Regions from separate parts of the Metabacillus sediminilitoris genome, predicted to be linked through region 1. Evidence: riboswitches for the same ligand, from Rfam matches in the RefSeq annotation. Region 1 holds a riboswitch; each other region holds the start of a gene.

Region 1 (4,336 bases):
AATTTGATTTTTAATTCATATTACATGTTTTTCATAGTAGTTCTTGTTATATAATAAAGCAGAGAAAGAGGGGAATACCGTGAATAAACAATCAATCCTTGTAAATATGGAAGAATTAAAAGATATCCAAGTACCAGCATTCGGTTTTGAATTACTTAGAGAGGTCTTGCTCCCAGATATACTTGGTCAGGATCATGCTCAAATGCTTTATTGGGCCGGCAAAGGATTAGCTCGTAAATATCCGGTCGATACAATTGATGAGATCTCCGCTTTTTTTGAATCAGCAGGTTGGGGTACACTTACCTTACTACATAAAAAAAATAATGAAATGGAATTTGAGCTGCATGGAGAGCTCATTTCAATCCGATTTAATAAAGCTAATGAATACACCTTTCAATTAGAAGCCGGCTTCATTGCAGAACAGCTCCAAGCAATCAATAAGCACATAACTGAAACATATGAACAAGTTAAAAAACGTGCCAATAAAGTTGTATTCACAGTTAAATGGGACCATAAAGACATACTTGAAGAACAACATCCAATAGGTAAAAGAAGCAATCGAAAATTGTAATGTCACTCATTATGAGCTAATTTTATAGCAGGGGGTTGCACATAAGTGCCCCCCTCACTATTCTATTATATTCTCGTTACTTCTTTAGATAGTTCGAATGTACTGTGAAGCACATCAACAGCAGGAACCATTTGTTCTTGAGCAATTACTGTTGAAACCTTTATTTCCGAAGTACTCACCATTTTCACTTCAACTCCCTGACCAGCTAACACAGCAAACATTTCAGCTGCAACACCAGGGTTTGAAACCATACCAGAACCCACAATTGATACTTTTGCAAGTCCTGATTCTACTTCAATTCTCTCATAATTTAGGTCAGCTTTAAGTTGCTTAAGAATTGTATTTGTATCATCAAGATCACTTGTTTTAATAGAAAATGATATCGATGTTTTATTAACACTCGTTGTATTTTGTATGATAATATCAACATTTATTCCGTGATTAGCTAATCTTGAAAAAATAGTAGAAAGTGTCGGTAATTCATTAGGTAAACCTAATACTGATACTCTTGTTACTTGATCTTCAAATGCAATACCTCTAACGATTAAGTTTTCTTCCATGTTTGATTCCTCCCCAATTATCGTCCCTCTTTCATTTTCCATACTGGAACGAACTTCTAACAATACATTGTAGTTTTTTGCAAATTCTACTGCACGCGGATGTAAAACACCTGCCCCCAAATTAGCCAACTCAAGCATTTCATCATAGGAAATAGTCTCAAGTTTGCGAGCACCCTTCACATACCTTGGGTCTGTTGTGTAAACACCTGTTACATCTGTATAAATATCACATTTATCCGCTTTTAAAGCGGCAGCTAGTGCAACTGCAGTAGTATCAGAACCGCCCCTGCCTAATGTTGTAATTTGATTCTCATCTGACACACCTTGAAATCCAGCGACAACGACTATTTTCTCCTCAGCTAATTCCTTTAATATTTGGTCTGTATTAATATTAGTAATTCTTGCATTTCCATGACTTGCTTCTGTTTCAATACCTGCTTGCCATCCTGTAAACGAAATAGCTTGATAACCTTTTTCCTGAAGTGCCATTGATAATAAGGAAATTGTAACTTGTTCACCAGTTGTAAGAAGCATATCCATTTCCCTTTTATTAGGTTTTGAGGTTATTTGTCCTGCAAGTTCTACAAGATGATCTGTCGATTTACCCATTGCTGAAACAACAACAACGACATCATTCCCATTCTCTTTCTCTTGAATAACACGGTTTGCAACATTAAGAATTCTTTCAACAGTACCGACTGAGGTACCACCGAATTTTTGAACAATTATACCCAACACAATCTCACCCTTCTGTTATATTCAATGATCGGATATGTCTGATAAAAAGGTTAGAGTCTCTTTCAAAAGCGCAGGCGCGTCACCATCACCGACAAATCGAGACTGTCGAAAGTCAAAATACGCACAAATTGCATTTTGAATGCACTTTGTTCAAAATAACGGTTCTGGATGCCATGTGCTTATCCACAGTTCAAGAGCTAGATCATTTCCTAAGCAATAAAAAAAGCAATGAGACGAAAAACATCCCATTGCTTATAAAAACGAAACAAACTTCGTTTCTTACAATGAGATAGCTCTCCAAGAAAATTTTTCTTGACAATTTTACATCTCTTAAATGTAAAACCAGCAAATAAAGCAAATGGTGCTTTAATCACTTCGGCGAATACCCCTTTCACCAGCTGTCCTTGGATACCATTCTCCTCGAACTGGTTACTCTTGAAATTCGCACCTCTACCATCATTTAACAAACTTACGATCAAAGTATGAAATTAATTAATATCCTATCAGATAATACCGAAAATAACAACCTATTCTTTTAGATACTCAACGATTTGTTTGGCAAGATTCTCAGGCATTCCAGCTTCTTTAAACTGCTCAATACTTGCTTCTTTCATTTTCTTTAAAGATCCGAAATGTTTTAAAAGCAATTTCTTTCGTTGTGCCCCTACACCTGGAATTTCGTCTAAAACAGATTGAAATGCATTTTTACCGCGGAGCTGACGATGAAATGTGATGGCAAAACGATGAACTTCATCTTGAATTCGTTGAAGTAGATAAAATTCCTGACTATTTCTCTCCAATTGGATAAAGACAGGCGGAGATCCAATAAGTAACTCAGAAGTTCGATGTTTATCATCTTTTACAAGACCTGCAACAGGGATATTAAGGGCTAACTCATTTTCCAGAACATCTTGGGCAGCAGCTAAATGTCCTTTTCCTCCATCAATAATGACTAGGTCTGGTAATGGAAGTTCTTCTTTAAGTGCACGACTATATCGTCTTCTAACAACCTCTCTCATAGATTCGTAGTCATCAGGACCTTGAACACCTTTTATTTTATATTTTCTGTAATGCTTTTTAGCTGGTTTTCCATCTTCAAAAACAACCATTGCTGATACAGGATCTGTTCCTTGAATATTAGAATTATCAAATGCCTCAATGCGGTGTGGTGTATGAATGCCAAGTTTATCACCAAGGTTTTCAACAGCTTTTATGGTTCTTTCTTCATCACGTTCAATTAAAAAGAATTTTTCTTTAAGCGCGATCTTTGCATTTTTATGTGCCAATAAAATTAAATCCTTCTTTTTACCTCGCTTTGGCTGTAATGTTGTTACATCTAAAAGCTGCTCGACTAATCCATTTTCAATACTATCTGGTAATAATATTTCCTTTGGAACAAAGTGATTTGCTTTCAAATAAAATTGCCCTAGATACGTTAAAAACTCTTGCTCCGGACTATCATATATCGGGAACATTGATACTTCGCGTTCAATTAACTTACCTTGGCGAATGAAGAAGACTTGAACACACATCCACCCTTTATCATAGGCATACCCAAACACATCACGATCAACAAAGTCATTTAGCGTCATTTTTTGCTTTTCCATCGTTGCTTCAATATGGAGGATTTGGTCACGGAATTCCTTCGCACGTTCGAATTCTAATGCTTCTGATGCTTTGACCATTTTTTCCGTTAGCTCTTCTTTAATGTTTTTATATCCGCCATTAAGAAATTTGGTGATTTCTTCTACCATCTGACGATTCGTTTCTTCTGAAACATCTTTTACACATGGTGCTAAGCATTGTCCCATGTGATAATAAAGACAGACTCGATCAGGTAATGTGGAACATTTTCTTAGTGGATATAACCGATCTAGAAGTTTGATTGTCTCACGAGCAGATTGTACGTTTGGGTATGGGCCAAAATACTTGCCCTTGTCTTTTTTAACTTTTCTCGTTGCAAGTAACCGCGGATGACGTTCATTTGTAATTTTTATAAATGGATATGTTTTATCATCCTTTAACATCACATTATATTTTGGATCATACTTTTTAATTAAATTTAATTCTAAAATTAGTGCCTCTAAGTTTGATGAAGTAACAATATATTCAAAATCAACAATTTCGTTTACTAATCGTAATGTTTTCCCATCATGTGATCCTCTAAAATAGGAACGTACTCTGTTTCTTAATACTTTGGCTTTGCCGACATATATAACTGTTCCTTGACGATCTTTCATGATATAACAGCCTGGCTGATCAGGAAGAAGTGCAAGCTTTTCCCTTAATTGATCGATCATAGCAGACACCCCTTTTGGTAAAAATTATATAGACAATAATCCCCGACTATAAAGTAATGTATAGCAGCGGATTATTGTCTATCTTTGTCATTTTAACATGACTTTATCTATTCGTCTCAGCAAGACTTTATACAGTCCCAAATGATTTACGTTCTTTTCCGACAAAC
Region 2 (4,336 bases), 1.2 Mb from region 1:
TCGTCAGCAAAAATAATACTTGGCTCATGAATAAATGCTCTCGCAGCGGATGTCCGCTGTTTTTGACCGCCGGAAATTTCATTTGGATACTTATCTTTTAATTCATATATTCCAAGTTCAGTTGCCACTTCCTGAAATTTTTCATTTGCTTCTTTTCTAGGTGTTTTCGTAATGGATAGTGGTAAAAGAATGTTTTCTTTCACTGTTAACGTGTCTAATAAATTATATTCTTGAAAGATAAATCCTAAATGTTCTTTACGGAATTCAGCAAGCTGCTTCTCCTTCATTTTTGTCATTTCATTTTCATTTATTTTAATTGTTCCATGGCTGACCTTATCAATAGATGATAAAACATTGAGAAGCGTTGTTTTACCTGAACCAGATGCTCCCATGATGCTAACAAATTCACCTTTATGAATTCGAATGTCAATTCCTTTTAATACCTCTTGTTTATTGAATTTATTCCCATAGCTTTTATGAATTTTAGTTGCTTCTAATATAAGCATGCAGATAACTCCCTTCATTTGGTAGTTTCATTATAAAAAATCAATGTCATGCTTTCCTTTGATTGTTCGAACAAAAAAGAAAAGCATGTGACATTCATGTCACATGCCGATTATATTCACGAAATCATTTCTTTTTGGAAAGAGCAAAGCAAAGGTTGTACCTTCACCGATTATGGAGTAAACATTTATCGATATTAATAATGGTTTTGCCGCTTTTTTTGATAAATATAAGCCCATACCTGTAGACGCATTGTCATCATGTTTCGTTGTGGATGTAAAGCCTTTTTCAAAAATTCGCGGTAAATCCTTAGAATCAATGCCCCTGCCAAAGTCTTGAATTTCTAAAATCGTTTGATCATCATGCTTATAGCTTCGAATGATGATATCGCCTGAATCACTATATTTTACCGCATTAGATAATAGCTGTCTTATAATAAAAGCCAGCCATTTTGCATCACTAAGTACCTCGGTTACCTCAAGCTGTATATCAAAGCCAACCCCTTTTTGAATACACCATGTTTGTAACGTTTTAAGCTCTTTTGTGATGATGGCTTTAATAGGAAGCATCTCTAAATATAAGTCATTTTCAATAAAGGTAATCCGTTTTTGATGGAGGTGCTGATCTAATAGCAGGTGGATACGCAGCCATTCATAGGTTAGTTGTGATTTTAATGCATAGTCATCTAATCTTTCTATCATTAAATGCATCGCTGTCAAAGGTGTCTTTACCTCATGAATCCAAGATAAAAGTTCATCTTTTTCATGCTCAACAATCATTCGATTTTGTGAAACAATAAGTTTCAATTGTTTTGTTTGGTCAGTGATCCGTTTTTCAATTATCTTTTCAAAGGGACTATCCGATTCATTTAAGCTTGTTAAATCTAGATGATCTTCCCATTCTTCTAATCTTTTATAAAACTTAGTTTCTTTGTTGTAACGGATAAACAAAAAAAGACTAAACACGATCATGCATATGAAAATCAAATAGACTACAGACTGGAATGGGATCGTTGTATCTATATAAGCGATAAAGAGGATAATCAACTGCTGGAATAAAAAGAAAAGAATCCAGCTTCGCCTTTCCATTAAGAATGTTTTAACCATTTGCATCTTCCTCTTCAATTGCAATATAACCCTGTCCAATTTTTGTTTCAATATAACGCCCCAACCCGAGTTCTTCTAGTTTTTTCCGCAATCGATTAACATTGACGGTTAAGGTATTATCACTTACAAACCGTTCGTCATCCCATAAGCTTCTTATTAATTCTTCACGGCTTACGATCTTATTTTTATGTTCGATTAGTATTTTTAATATGAAAACTTCATTTTTTGTTAATTCGATTGAGCCTGCGTCATTAGTTACCACATTTTTTTCATAATCAACCGTTGCCCCGCTCCATGTTTTGAGGGATATAGGTTCAGTGTTGTAATTGTATACTCGCCGAAGAATAGCTTGTATTTTTGCAATGAGTACATCAAAATGGAATGGCTTTTGGATAAAATCATCAGCTCCAAGCTGCATAGACATCACCATATCAGTCGGATGATCACGCGAGGATAAGAAAATAATTGGAACGTTTGAGTGTGTTCGAATCATTCGGCACCAATGAAATCCATCAAATTTCGGCAATTGAATATCTATAATGACTAGATCTGGCTTTATGGCAGTAAACTCTTGAATTACTTTACTAAAATCGTTAATTCCATAAACATCATAAGACCACCCAGTCAATCGATCCTTAATTTCTTGAAATAGTGTTTCATCATCTTCAATTAGCAATAGTTTAAACAATCGATTCACCACACTTTACTTGTATGTCTTATTTAAAGAGTATAGCAAAAAGATTCTATGTTCTATAGGTAATTTTGTAAATATAAGGAAGGTTAGTGACTCTTTATGAAAACCATATACTAAAATTTACCTATTTAAAGCTGTGTTGACAGATTGCATATGTTATTGTAGGATAATAGACATATAATTTAATAGTAACCTCACTTTTTACAGTGAGGTAGAGGCGCGGTATTTAACAGTCTGTAGTGGAGTTTAGAGAAAACGATGATGCTATGGAGAAGGAAATGTCGCCGAAGCGGGTAATATTCTCAGTATTACTAGCTGGGTCTGTAGTTAAGAGCTGCAGGACTGTCTCAATAAACATCCCGGTTTATTGAGTTGTGCTATCTCATTTGGGGAAAGAAGAGGACTTTAAGGTGACTATACATACGGCCTGAGTTTATCTCAGGCCGTTTTTTATTTAGTTAAAACCAGAAAACAGGGGGAGAAGATAATGATGAGAAGAAAATTACCATTTTTTATCGTCACATTACTTTCAGCTATTATCCTATTAGCAGGATGTGGCACAAGCAGCAGTCCAGAATCTTCATCTAAAGACGATAATACATTCAAGGTTGGTCTTGAGGCTGGATATGCACCATTTAACTGGACGCAAACAGGTGATGAAAATGGTGCTGTTAAAATTGATGGCAATGCAGAATATGCTGGCGGTTATGATGTTGAGATCGCTAAAAAAATTGCTGATGGTTTAGGAAAAGAATTAGTGATTGTAAAAACAGAATGGGACGGACTTGTTCCGGCTTTAACTTCAGGTAAAATCGATGCGATTATCGCAGGCATGTCGCCGACAGCTGAACGAAAAGAAACAATCGATTTCTCAGACAACTATTATAAATCAGATTTAGTTATGGTCGTTAAAAAAGGCAGCAAGTATGATGGTGCTACTTCAATCCAAGATTTCAAAGGAGCTAAAGTAACAGCTCAATTAAATACATTCCATTATTCAGTCATTGATCAAATTGAAGGTGTCGCGAAAGAGCCAGCTATGGATAACTTCCCAGCAATGAGGGTGGCTCTTGAATCAGGAGTCATTGATGGTTACGTTTCAGAGCGACCTGAAGCTGTTAGTGCATCAGCTGCTAACGAAAATTTTGCAATGGTTGAATTTACTAAAGGATTTGAAACATCTGATGATGATACAGCAATTGCTGTAGGTGTTGCAAAGGACAGTGAATTGACAGAAAAAATCAATGAAATTTTAGCAGGTATTTCAGAGGAAGAACGTACTAGTATCATGGATGCGGCGATTAAAAATCAACCAGCAGCAGAATAAGGATCAAGTTAAAACCGGCTGTAACTTCTTACAGTCGGTTTTATGATGAAGTAAAGGAGGAGAACCATGACATTTGAGTGGATCATAAAAATTATTACAGAAAACTGGCCGATGTTCCTGCGTGGAGCAGGAGTAACACTTTTAATTGCATTAATAGGTACTATTTTTGGAGCGGTCATCGGATTGCTGGCGGGAGTTATTCGTACGATTCCAATGCCTGAAAAAGGTGCAAAAAAGATTTTATTAAAAGTGATTAATGTCATTCTTTCGATTTATATTGAATTTTTCCGCGGAACACCGATGATTGTGCAAGCGATGGTTATTTTTTATGGCTCAGCTTTAGCGTATGGGATCGATATGGATCCGTTAGCTGCAGCAATCTTTATCGTGTCGATTAATACAGGAGCTTATATGGCTGAGATTGTTCGCGGTGGTGTTGTATCGATTGATAAAGGCCAATTTGAAGCAGCACATGCGTTAGGAATGAATCATCTACAAACAATGATGAATGTCGTATTGCCGCAAGTGGTTCGTAATATTCTTCCGGCAACAGGTAATCAGTTTGTCATTAATATTAAAGATACCTCTGTTCTTAACGTTATTTCGGTAACCGAATTATATTTCCAAACAAAATCAATTGCAGGTAATAACTTTAGATATTTCGAATCATTCTTTGTAGCATGTGTGATTTATTTTATTATGACG
Region 3 (4,336 bases), 1.6 Mb from region 1:
AGGTTATGTAATGGATTTGCTTAAGAACATGAATCGAGCGTTACTGTATATAGAAGAAAATCTTACACATGAGATTGACTTTAAAGAAGTTGCAAGGCTTGCCTTCTGTTCTGAATATCATTTTAAACGGATGTTTTCTTTCCTCTCAGGTATTACGCTCTCAGAATACATCCGTCGCAGACGCCTGACCCTTGCAGCATTTGAGCTTACTAACAGTCACATCAGAATAATTGATGTTGCAATGCAATATGGATACAGCTCAGCAGATTCATTTACGAGAGCTTTTCAAGGATTGCATGGTGTAACACCATCACAGGCCAGAAATAATGGGCAATCACTAAAGGCCTATCCACAAATGACCTTCCAATTATCAATTAAAGGAGGAAGTGAAATGAAGTACCGAATCGAAGAAAAAGCGGCATTTCACATCGTTGGGATTAAGAAAAGAGTGCCGATTGTATTCCAAGGAGAAAACACGGAAATAACAGCAATGTGGAAAATATTGAATATGGAGATGATCAATAAACTGAAAGAACTATCTAATGTTGAACCGATCGGACTGATTCAGGCATCAACAAATTTTTCGGAAGGCCGAATGGAGGAAAAAGGAGATCTTGATCATTATATTGGTGTGGCAACAACGAAGGATTGTCCGGATAACCTTACACAACTCGATATTCCTGCCTTAACGTGGGCAGTATTCGATTCAGTCGGTCCTTTTCCTCATACACTGCAAGAAACTTGGGGACGTATATATGCCGAATGGTTTCCATCTTCATACTATCAACAGACAGAAGGACCAGAAATATTGTGGAACGAGGGTAAAGATTTAACATCACCAACATTTAAAAGCGAAATTTGGATCCCGGTTAAGAAAAAAGTAGAAGTAATATGATCAATGCGGAAAAGTTAATAGATCTTCATTTATAGAAAAGAAAGGTATATACCCATGTCACTTAAATGTATTTAAAGGAAAGGATGCGATGCTTCAATAAAGAAGGATCGCTTTTTCCTTTCTATATAGAGGGAGTTGAATAATTATATCCCCATCAAAAGTAAATTTAACATTCGCATTTGTCCATATTATTGCATAACGTGTATAAAGAATGGGGTGAAATAAAGTGAATACTCAATCAGAAACCAAAAATCAAACCAAAGAAAGTAGTCATAATGACAATAAGGAATTGATTAACCAACTTGAAAAACAGGTTTCCATTGCAGTCTGGATTCAATTCATCGGTGCAATAATGGAATCATTATATTTATCTAAAATTATGTTGATTAGTGAGGAAGTTAGAGCAGATGAAAATGAAAGACAAATAGTACTGTCGTCTTGGGTTGGAAGCATTGGAACATTTTTAGATAGTATTGGTACTACAACTCAAGCCTTTACAAGTGATGAAAAAATCGAACTGGAAGGAGAAGTACTCTCTAATTTTGGGGATTGGATAAAAGTAATCAGTTCAATACTCGATGCACACGCGGGTACACAGATAATTATTGAGGACAAAGAGAAATTAAGACAGCCTACTTTCTTCCCATAAAGAACAAAGGACATGACATATTATAAATGACTAATATGTCATGTCCTTCCATTTATCTATCTCTTTTTTGGTCTTGATAAGGACTTGCCTGTTCATCTATCCTTTTGTTTATGGTTAGTTAGCTGCTAACGTTGATGTTACTAGCTTCAAGAACACTCTTTAAAGCTCTTGTCTCGTCATCATTCAAAGCCACCATCGGCAAGCGAACACCGCCAACTTGAATCCCGCGCATATTCAAGGCTGCTTTTACAGGTGATGGATTTGGTGCAGCGAACAATGCGTTCATAATCGGCAGAAGCTCGCGATGTAATACACCAGCTTTGATAACATCGCCATTTTTAAAACTGTTGATCATATTTTGCATTTCATTGCCAATGATGTGGGAAGCAACGGAAACAATTCCAGCCCCACCAATCGCTAATACAGGTACTGTTAAGCCATCATCACCGCTGTACAATGTAAAATCACTAGCTGATTTACTTATGATTTGCGCCATCGCATCAAGGTCACCGCTTGCTTCTTTGATGCAAACAATATTTTCTATGTTTGAAAGGCGGACAATCGTTTCAACCGTCATGTTAACAACACTTCGACCTGGTATATTGTAAAGCATGATTGGTAATACCGTTGATTCGGCAATGGCTTTAAAATGCTGGTACATGCCTTCTTGTGATGGTTTGTTATAGTATGGAGTGACCAGCATAATGCCATCAACTCCTGCTTCCTCAGCAAGACGAGTTAAGCTGATCGATGCTTTTGTATTATTAGAGCCGGTCCCAGCGATGACTGGCACTCTTCCTGCAACAACGTTTACAACAAATTTAAAAAATTCTACTTTTTCTTCAGTTGTTAGTGTTGGTGATTCGCCTGTTGTCCCAGCGATCACTAGTCCATCAGAGCCATTATCAATAAGATGATTCACTAACGTTCTCGTAGCTTCAAAATCGATTTCACCATTATGATCAAACGGAGTCACCATTGCTGTTAATACTTGACCAAAATTCATATCTACACACCCTTTTTGTATTTTTTAATAAGAGGAGGGTAGGGCAATTTTCCATAAACGCAAAAAAGCAACAACGAGGGATTCGCTGTTGCATTAGAAACAATAAGAATCAAAAATCGTTCCCGTGCGATAGCCCTCCATATAGTTTCCTATATGACAGTTCTGTATTTATTCAATAGCAGAACCAGCTTCAAGAACATGAGATTCTTTCCGCTTCGGCAAATACCCCTTTCTACAATCGTCACTGGATCTCATTCTCCTCGAATTGTATACTAATGATCTTTGCGCCTCTATCCTCACTTCAAAAGGTTTTGAAATAAGAAATATGTAATTGAGTGTAATATAACAGATAATTCTTTCAATTGCAAGGAAATTATGATTTTTTATCTTGGATGGAATACGCCAACTTCTTTGGGTATTTATTATTTTATAAGCTCTGTTAAACTTGCCTTTTGATCATAACATCTGAATTCTTCCTGTCTAAGTAATTATAATGATATGACGTTTTAGACACTTGAATAACATACAGATTGATGTCCTTCAAAAGAAAATGCGATATAAAAAGAGACTAATCGAAACAGACTAGCCCCCCCATTATATCAATTATTCCGTTCAAGTTTTTCATGAAAATAACTCCAAGCTGCCATAGCTGCAGCAGAAGTGATTTCACCAACAAAGTGTAATATGCCTACAAGTAGGTCCAATAAAACCAACTCCTTAATAAGCATCTACTAACACATGAATCCACCACCACTTATTTTAAACGAAAGAAAAAGTTTCAATAAAATACCAAATATACTTGTACATTTGGTACGAGACAGCAGTTCTTCAGGTAACTGTAAGATATGATTGCTTTCGTTTATTGTTGCAACTAATTAGAGTTATCTATACATAATTCCTGCTTCACGGGGAATTTTATTTATATCTATAAGGTTAGGAGATCCTTTTTTATGAACAACAAAGCTTTTAATATCATCAACGGTCTATCAGGACGTTGTACACCCATTGATTTATTGATGATAGTGATTTCAAATAAGATTCGATATGTATTTGTTTTTGTATTGATAGTTATGTGGTTTAGAAATGATTCCAATAAAAAAGCTGCTGGAAATGCGGTGAAATCTTCGGGGATTACCTTGATCATACATACAATCATTAAATTGGTTTATTTTAAACCACGTCCTTTTATGAAACGCCGCGTAGGCATATTGATTCCATCAAAAATGGATTCAACGTTTCCTAGTAAACACACGCTGTTAGTATTTGCTATTTCAACATCTATCTTTCTTTATAACCGTGTCCTTGGTTTAATCATGATGGTTTTGGCAGGCTTAACTGGCTTTTCACGTATTTGGGTAGGCCATCATTATCCATCTGATATTATTGGAAGTGCATTTATTGGTTCTATGACGAGTATTATTCTTGATAAAATACCAACTGATACTCACATGGAACTGAAAAAAAAGCCTACTCATTAAGGTCACTTTCATTGTTTATTAGTGGTAATCGCCTAGTATGGAGGGGATCTCCATCGTCCATCAAATATATCCGTTACTAAGGCAGGAATGGGAGTTCATAGTAGTAATTAACGACATTGACGAATATTTTAGAAGATCCTTTACTTTTAAGAGGATCTTTTTTCTTTTGTCCATATCTTTATTTTCATGGATCGATCGATACTGTTACCATGAACCGAAACTTCCTGACATAGAAAAATCATCAGCTAAATAAGGATAAAGAGTAATATGAAATGATTTTTGAACGTTTAAGGGGGTAAGCAAGATAG
Region 4 (4,336 bases), 330 kb from region 1:
GTAACTGGTATTACCTTATTTTTGCTGCTAAGAGCTTTTGCATCTGGGAGTTCAGCATTAACTGGTGTTGAAGCCATTTCTAACGCTATTCCTAACTTTAAAGATCCCGGTCCGAAAAATGCTGCAAAAACATTAATGGCAATGGGGATTTTACTAGCTATCTTATTTTCGGGAATCGTTTATTTAGCTTATTACTATGGCATTACACCAAAAGCTGAGGAGACGGTTGTCTCACAAATTGCTGCAGAAACGTTTGGAAGAAATTTCATGTACTATTTCATACAGGGAACAACAGCTATGATCCTTGTACTTGCTGCGAATACCGGATATTCAGCATTTCCATTACTCGCCTTTAACCTTGCTAAGGATAAATATATTGCAAGGATGTTTACGATAAGAGGCGATCGTTTAGGGTATTCAAATGGAATTATTTTTCTAGGAGCCGCATCAATTCTGTTAATCATTGTTTTTAAAGGCCAAACAGAACAATTGATACCACTTTATGCTGTAGGAGTTTTTATACCTTTTACATTATCTCAGACCGGGATGCTCGTAAAATGGATTCGAGAAAAGCCTAAAGGCTGGATTGTTAAATTAGTGATCAATTTCATTGGTGCCTTAATTAGTTTTCTAGTTATGTTAACATTTTTTATCACCAAATTTGGTCAAGTATGGTCTGTTTTAATTTTCTTACCATTACTTGTTATCATCTTTCATCGGATTAAAAGTCATTATTTGGCGGTAGGAAACCAGCTAAGGATAACAACTTGTGATCCTGTTAAACCAATTGAAGGAAATGTCATTATTGTACCTGTAGCTGGAATCACTCATGTGGTTGAAAACTCGCTAAACTATGCAAAGTCTCTTAAGGCAGATCAAATTATTGCGGTGTATGTTTCCTTTGAAAGAAAAGATGTAAAAACATTTGAAGAAAAATGGCAAAAATGGCAGCCTGATATAAGATTAGTTACACTTTACTCTTATTACAGAAGTATTATCCATCCGTTAAAAAAGTTCATTGACACAGTAGAACATAAAGCAAACGAATCGAACTATCGGGTAACTGTATTGATACCGCAGTTCATTCCAAAGAAAAAATGGCATAATATTCTTCACAATCAGTCAAGTTTACTCATTCGTGCAGTACTTCTTTATAGAAAGGATGTTATTGTCACTACTGTTCCCTACCATCTTAAAGAATAACTCTCAATAGTAGAATGAAACGAAAAATTTAGTTCTGAAGAATAAGAATATTAAAGCATTTTAGTAGCTTATTGACACTGGATAAAATGATTTGATATTCTCAAAACTAAACAATTATATAGGTGAAATCCTCATCATATCTCGGTGAGGTAGAGGTTGCAGCGGTTATGAGTAGTGTTTTTGGAGATCTGGTGGGATTGTAGAAATAAACACAAAAGGAATTGCTGCCGAAGTATGGGTAACCACACCAGCTATCCATACTGGGACTGCATCAAAAAGGTGTAGTACTGTCATAGATTAACATCTATGGAGAGCTATGAAGAGATTGTTGCGGTTTTTTTGAATTCAAAGCGCATGAATATACAATTTCATGCGCTTTTTTCGGAGGGTTTATGATGAAAGAAAAAAAGTGGGGGCTGTTGATTTTAACCTCTTTAGTTGTAGGTAATATGGTAGGTTCAGGGATATTCATGCTGACGAGCACACTAGCACAGACAGCAAGTCCTCTTGGCGTCGCATTGGCATGGTTACTTACAGGTCTTGGTGTATTAATGATTGCACTAGTTTTTGGGAAATTATCGATTCGAAGACCTGACTTAACTGCCGGTCCGCAAAGCTATGCCCGTGAATTATTTGAATCACCTCGTACGGGAGATATAGCCGGATTTAGTATGGTTTGGGGATATTGGATTGCGAACTGGATTAGTAATGTTGCCATCATTACAAGTTTTGCAGGATACTTGTCAACATTCTTCCCGATTATGAGTGCTTCTACTGTTTTATTAACAGTTGGAAATCAAGATATTGAGGTTGGAAGATTTGTTACATTTACTATTTGTACAATCTTGCTTTGGGGAACTCATTTTATCTTAATTACAAACCTTAATGCTGCAGGAAAATTAAATGTAGTTGCGACAGTTACGAAAATAATGGGTTTTGCTTTATTTATTGTTGCAGCACTATTCACATTTCAATATTCAAACCTTGGGGATCTTTATACACCAGTAATAGATTCAGCAGGTCAAACACATGGACTTTCTTCTCAAATTAACATGGCGATGATATCAACACTTTGGGCATTTGTTGGAATTGAGTCAGCTGTTATTTTATCTGGACGGGCAAAATCACAAAGAGATGTCAGCCGCGCCACGGTTATCGGCTTATTTATTGCGTTATTGATCTATATGGGAATAACGTTGCTTATTATGGGGGTTTTACCGCAAGAGGTTTTAAGAGCTTCTGATAAACCGTTTGTGGATGCACTTTCTGTTATGATTGGTGACACCGGTGCGACAGTTATGGCGATACTCGCTATTATTGCCTTATTTGGATCAACAATTGGTTGGATCCTGCTAAGTGCTGAGGTACCTTATTAAGCGGCAGCAAAAGGAGTCTTTCCGAAATATTTTGCTAAGGTTAATAAAAAGGGAAGCCCTGTACGAGCATTAACATTAACAAATGCAATGTCACAATTATTTATTCTATCGGTTATATCAGGTACGATAAGTGAGGCCTATACATTTTTAACGACATCAGCAACGCTTGCTTATTTGATACCATATTTAGTCTCAGCTATTTTTTTCTTGAAGCTAATTATAAAAGGACAGACATATGATCATCAAAATGGATTGCGTATGGTAGATGGAATCATTGCAGTTTTTGCCCTTATATACTCGATTTATGTCATTAAATCTGGAATAGCTGATATGGTGACATTTACATTGGGAATAGGACTATTCGCAGCTGGAGTGATCTTGTACCCAATTATTAATCGCGGGAAAAAGAATCACCAGCTTACTAATAAAAACTAAAATATTGCATATTCACTCGATATCTTATTAGACAGGAAAGATGAAAGCGAAAAATCAGCTTGGTAAAAATTGTACAAGCTGATTTTTAATATGACAATACCAATATCATAGTGAGTGAAAGGTGATCATGACTTAAAGGGCCATCCTCCAGACCAGATAACAGGTGAAAATTGAAATTGGTTCTAAAGGGTGTGGAAGTGGTTCGATTCCAACCGACAAAAACACAAAGTGAAATCGAGAAGAAATACCTATTGCTTTGTTTTTTATTATTTGATTATTTAGGCCTATAAAGTGGAGCTGTTTTGTGAAAATAAACCTTTTTTATTATTCTGTAATATTTAAAACTGAATATTTAAACAATTAAGTTCTTTGTATCTATAGGGTGGTTCTTATTTCCTAACCGTAATTATTATTATTGTAGAAAAAGTTCTTTTAGGATATTATATATAATGTATAAGTGTAAGATGGGAGGAATAACGTTGAAAAGAATTGGACTTGCTTGGCAAATTCTCATCGGTTTAATTCTTGGGATTATTGTTGGAGCGATCTTTTATGGTAATCCACAAGTAGCTGCATATTTACAGCCGATCGGTGATATATTTTTAAGATTAATAAAAATGATTGTTATACCAATTGTCATCTCAAGTATTATTGTTGGGATTGCAAGTGTTGGCGATACAAAAAAACTTGGCCGTTTAGGTGGTAAGACGATCCTCTACTTTGAAATCATTACGACAATCGCTATTATACTTGGTCTGGTTGTTGCGAACTTATTCCAGCCTGGTGCTGGAGTGGATATGGGATCTATTCAAAAAACCGATATCAATAGTTATGTTGAAACAGCTGAGAATGTAGAAACTCACGGTATTGCTGAAACATTTGTCAATATCGTTCCTAGCAATATTTTTACTGCTTTTATCGAAGGAGATATGTTAGCTATTATCTTTTTCTCTGTTTTATTTGGTTTTGCACTGACAGCAATAGGAGAAAGAGGAAAGCCAGTGTTAGCATTTTTCCAAGGTACAGCTGACGCTATGTTTTATATGACAAATCAAATTATGAAGTTTGCACCATTCGGTGTATTCGCGTTAATCGGAGTAACGATTTCTAAATTTGGTTTAGAATCACTCATTCCTCTAGGGAAATTAGTTATTACTGTTTATCTGACCATGGCGTTTTTCATTATTGTGGTACTAGGTATCGTTGCAAAAATGGCTGGGGTTAATATTTTCAAATTTATTCAGTTAATAAAAGATGAATTACTGCTTGCGTACTCTACAGCAAGTTCAGAAACAGTATTACCAAGAATTATGGAAAAAATG

What was found. A riboswitch is a leader RNA that binds a small molecule or an ion and turns the genes downstream of it on or off. The one in region 1 is predicted to bind lysine.
Region 2: another riboswitch for lysine. It lies ahead of GMB29_RS26465 (transporter substrate-binding domain-containing protein); the one in region 1 lies ahead of GMB29_RS20635 (aspartate kinase).
Region 3: another riboswitch for lysine. It lies ahead of dapA (4-hydroxy-tetrahydrodipicolinate synthase); the one in region 1 lies ahead of GMB29_RS20635 (aspartate kinase).
Region 4: another riboswitch for lysine. It lies ahead of GMB29_RS22310 (amino acid permease); the one in region 1 lies ahead of GMB29_RS20635 (aspartate kinase).

The regions. Positions count from the first base shown of each region.
Region 1 covers NZ_CP046266.1:4,280,555-4,284,890, forward strand. Annotated here, with positions in the region: gene GMB29_RS20630 (YslB family protein) at 107-571, shown strand; gene GMB29_RS20635 (aspartate kinase) at 637-1,866, opposite strand; lysine riboswitch at 2,152-2,330, opposite strand; gene uvrC (excinuclease ABC subunit UvrC) at 2,397-4,169, opposite strand.
Region 2 covers NZ_CP046266.1:5,519,261-5,523,596, reverse strand. Annotated here, with positions in the region: gene GMB29_RS26480 (ABC transporter ATP-binding protein) at 1-506, opposite strand, end outside; gene GMB29_RS26475 (sensor histidine kinase) at 606-1,610, opposite strand; gene GMB29_RS26470 (response regulator transcription factor) at 1,603-2,298, opposite strand; lysine riboswitch at 2,509-2,692, shown strand; gene GMB29_RS26465 (transporter substrate-binding domain-containing protein) at 2,795-3,631, shown strand; gene GMB29_RS26460 (amino acid ABC transporter permease) at 3,698-4,336, shown strand, end outside.
Region 3 covers NZ_CP046266.1:2,670,146-2,674,481, forward strand. Annotated here, with positions in the region: gene GMB29_RS12640 (AraC family transcriptional regulator) at 11-895, shown strand; gene GMB29_RS12645 (hypothetical protein) at 1,122-1,544, shown strand; gene dapA (4-hydroxy-tetrahydrodipicolinate synthase) at 1,663-2,550, opposite strand; lysine riboswitch at 2,673-2,851, opposite strand; gene GMB29_RS12655 (undecaprenyl-diphosphatase) at 3,501-4,028, shown strand.
Region 4 covers NZ_CP046266.1:4,614,749-4,619,084, reverse strand. Annotated here, with positions in the region: gene GMB29_RS22315 (APC family permease) at 1-1,203, shown strand, start outside; lysine riboswitch at 1,346-1,528, shown strand; partial or broken gene GMB29_RS22310 (amino acid permease) at 1,596-3,014, shown strand; gene GMB29_RS22305 (cation:dicarboxylate symporter family transporter) at 3,494-4,336, shown strand, end outside.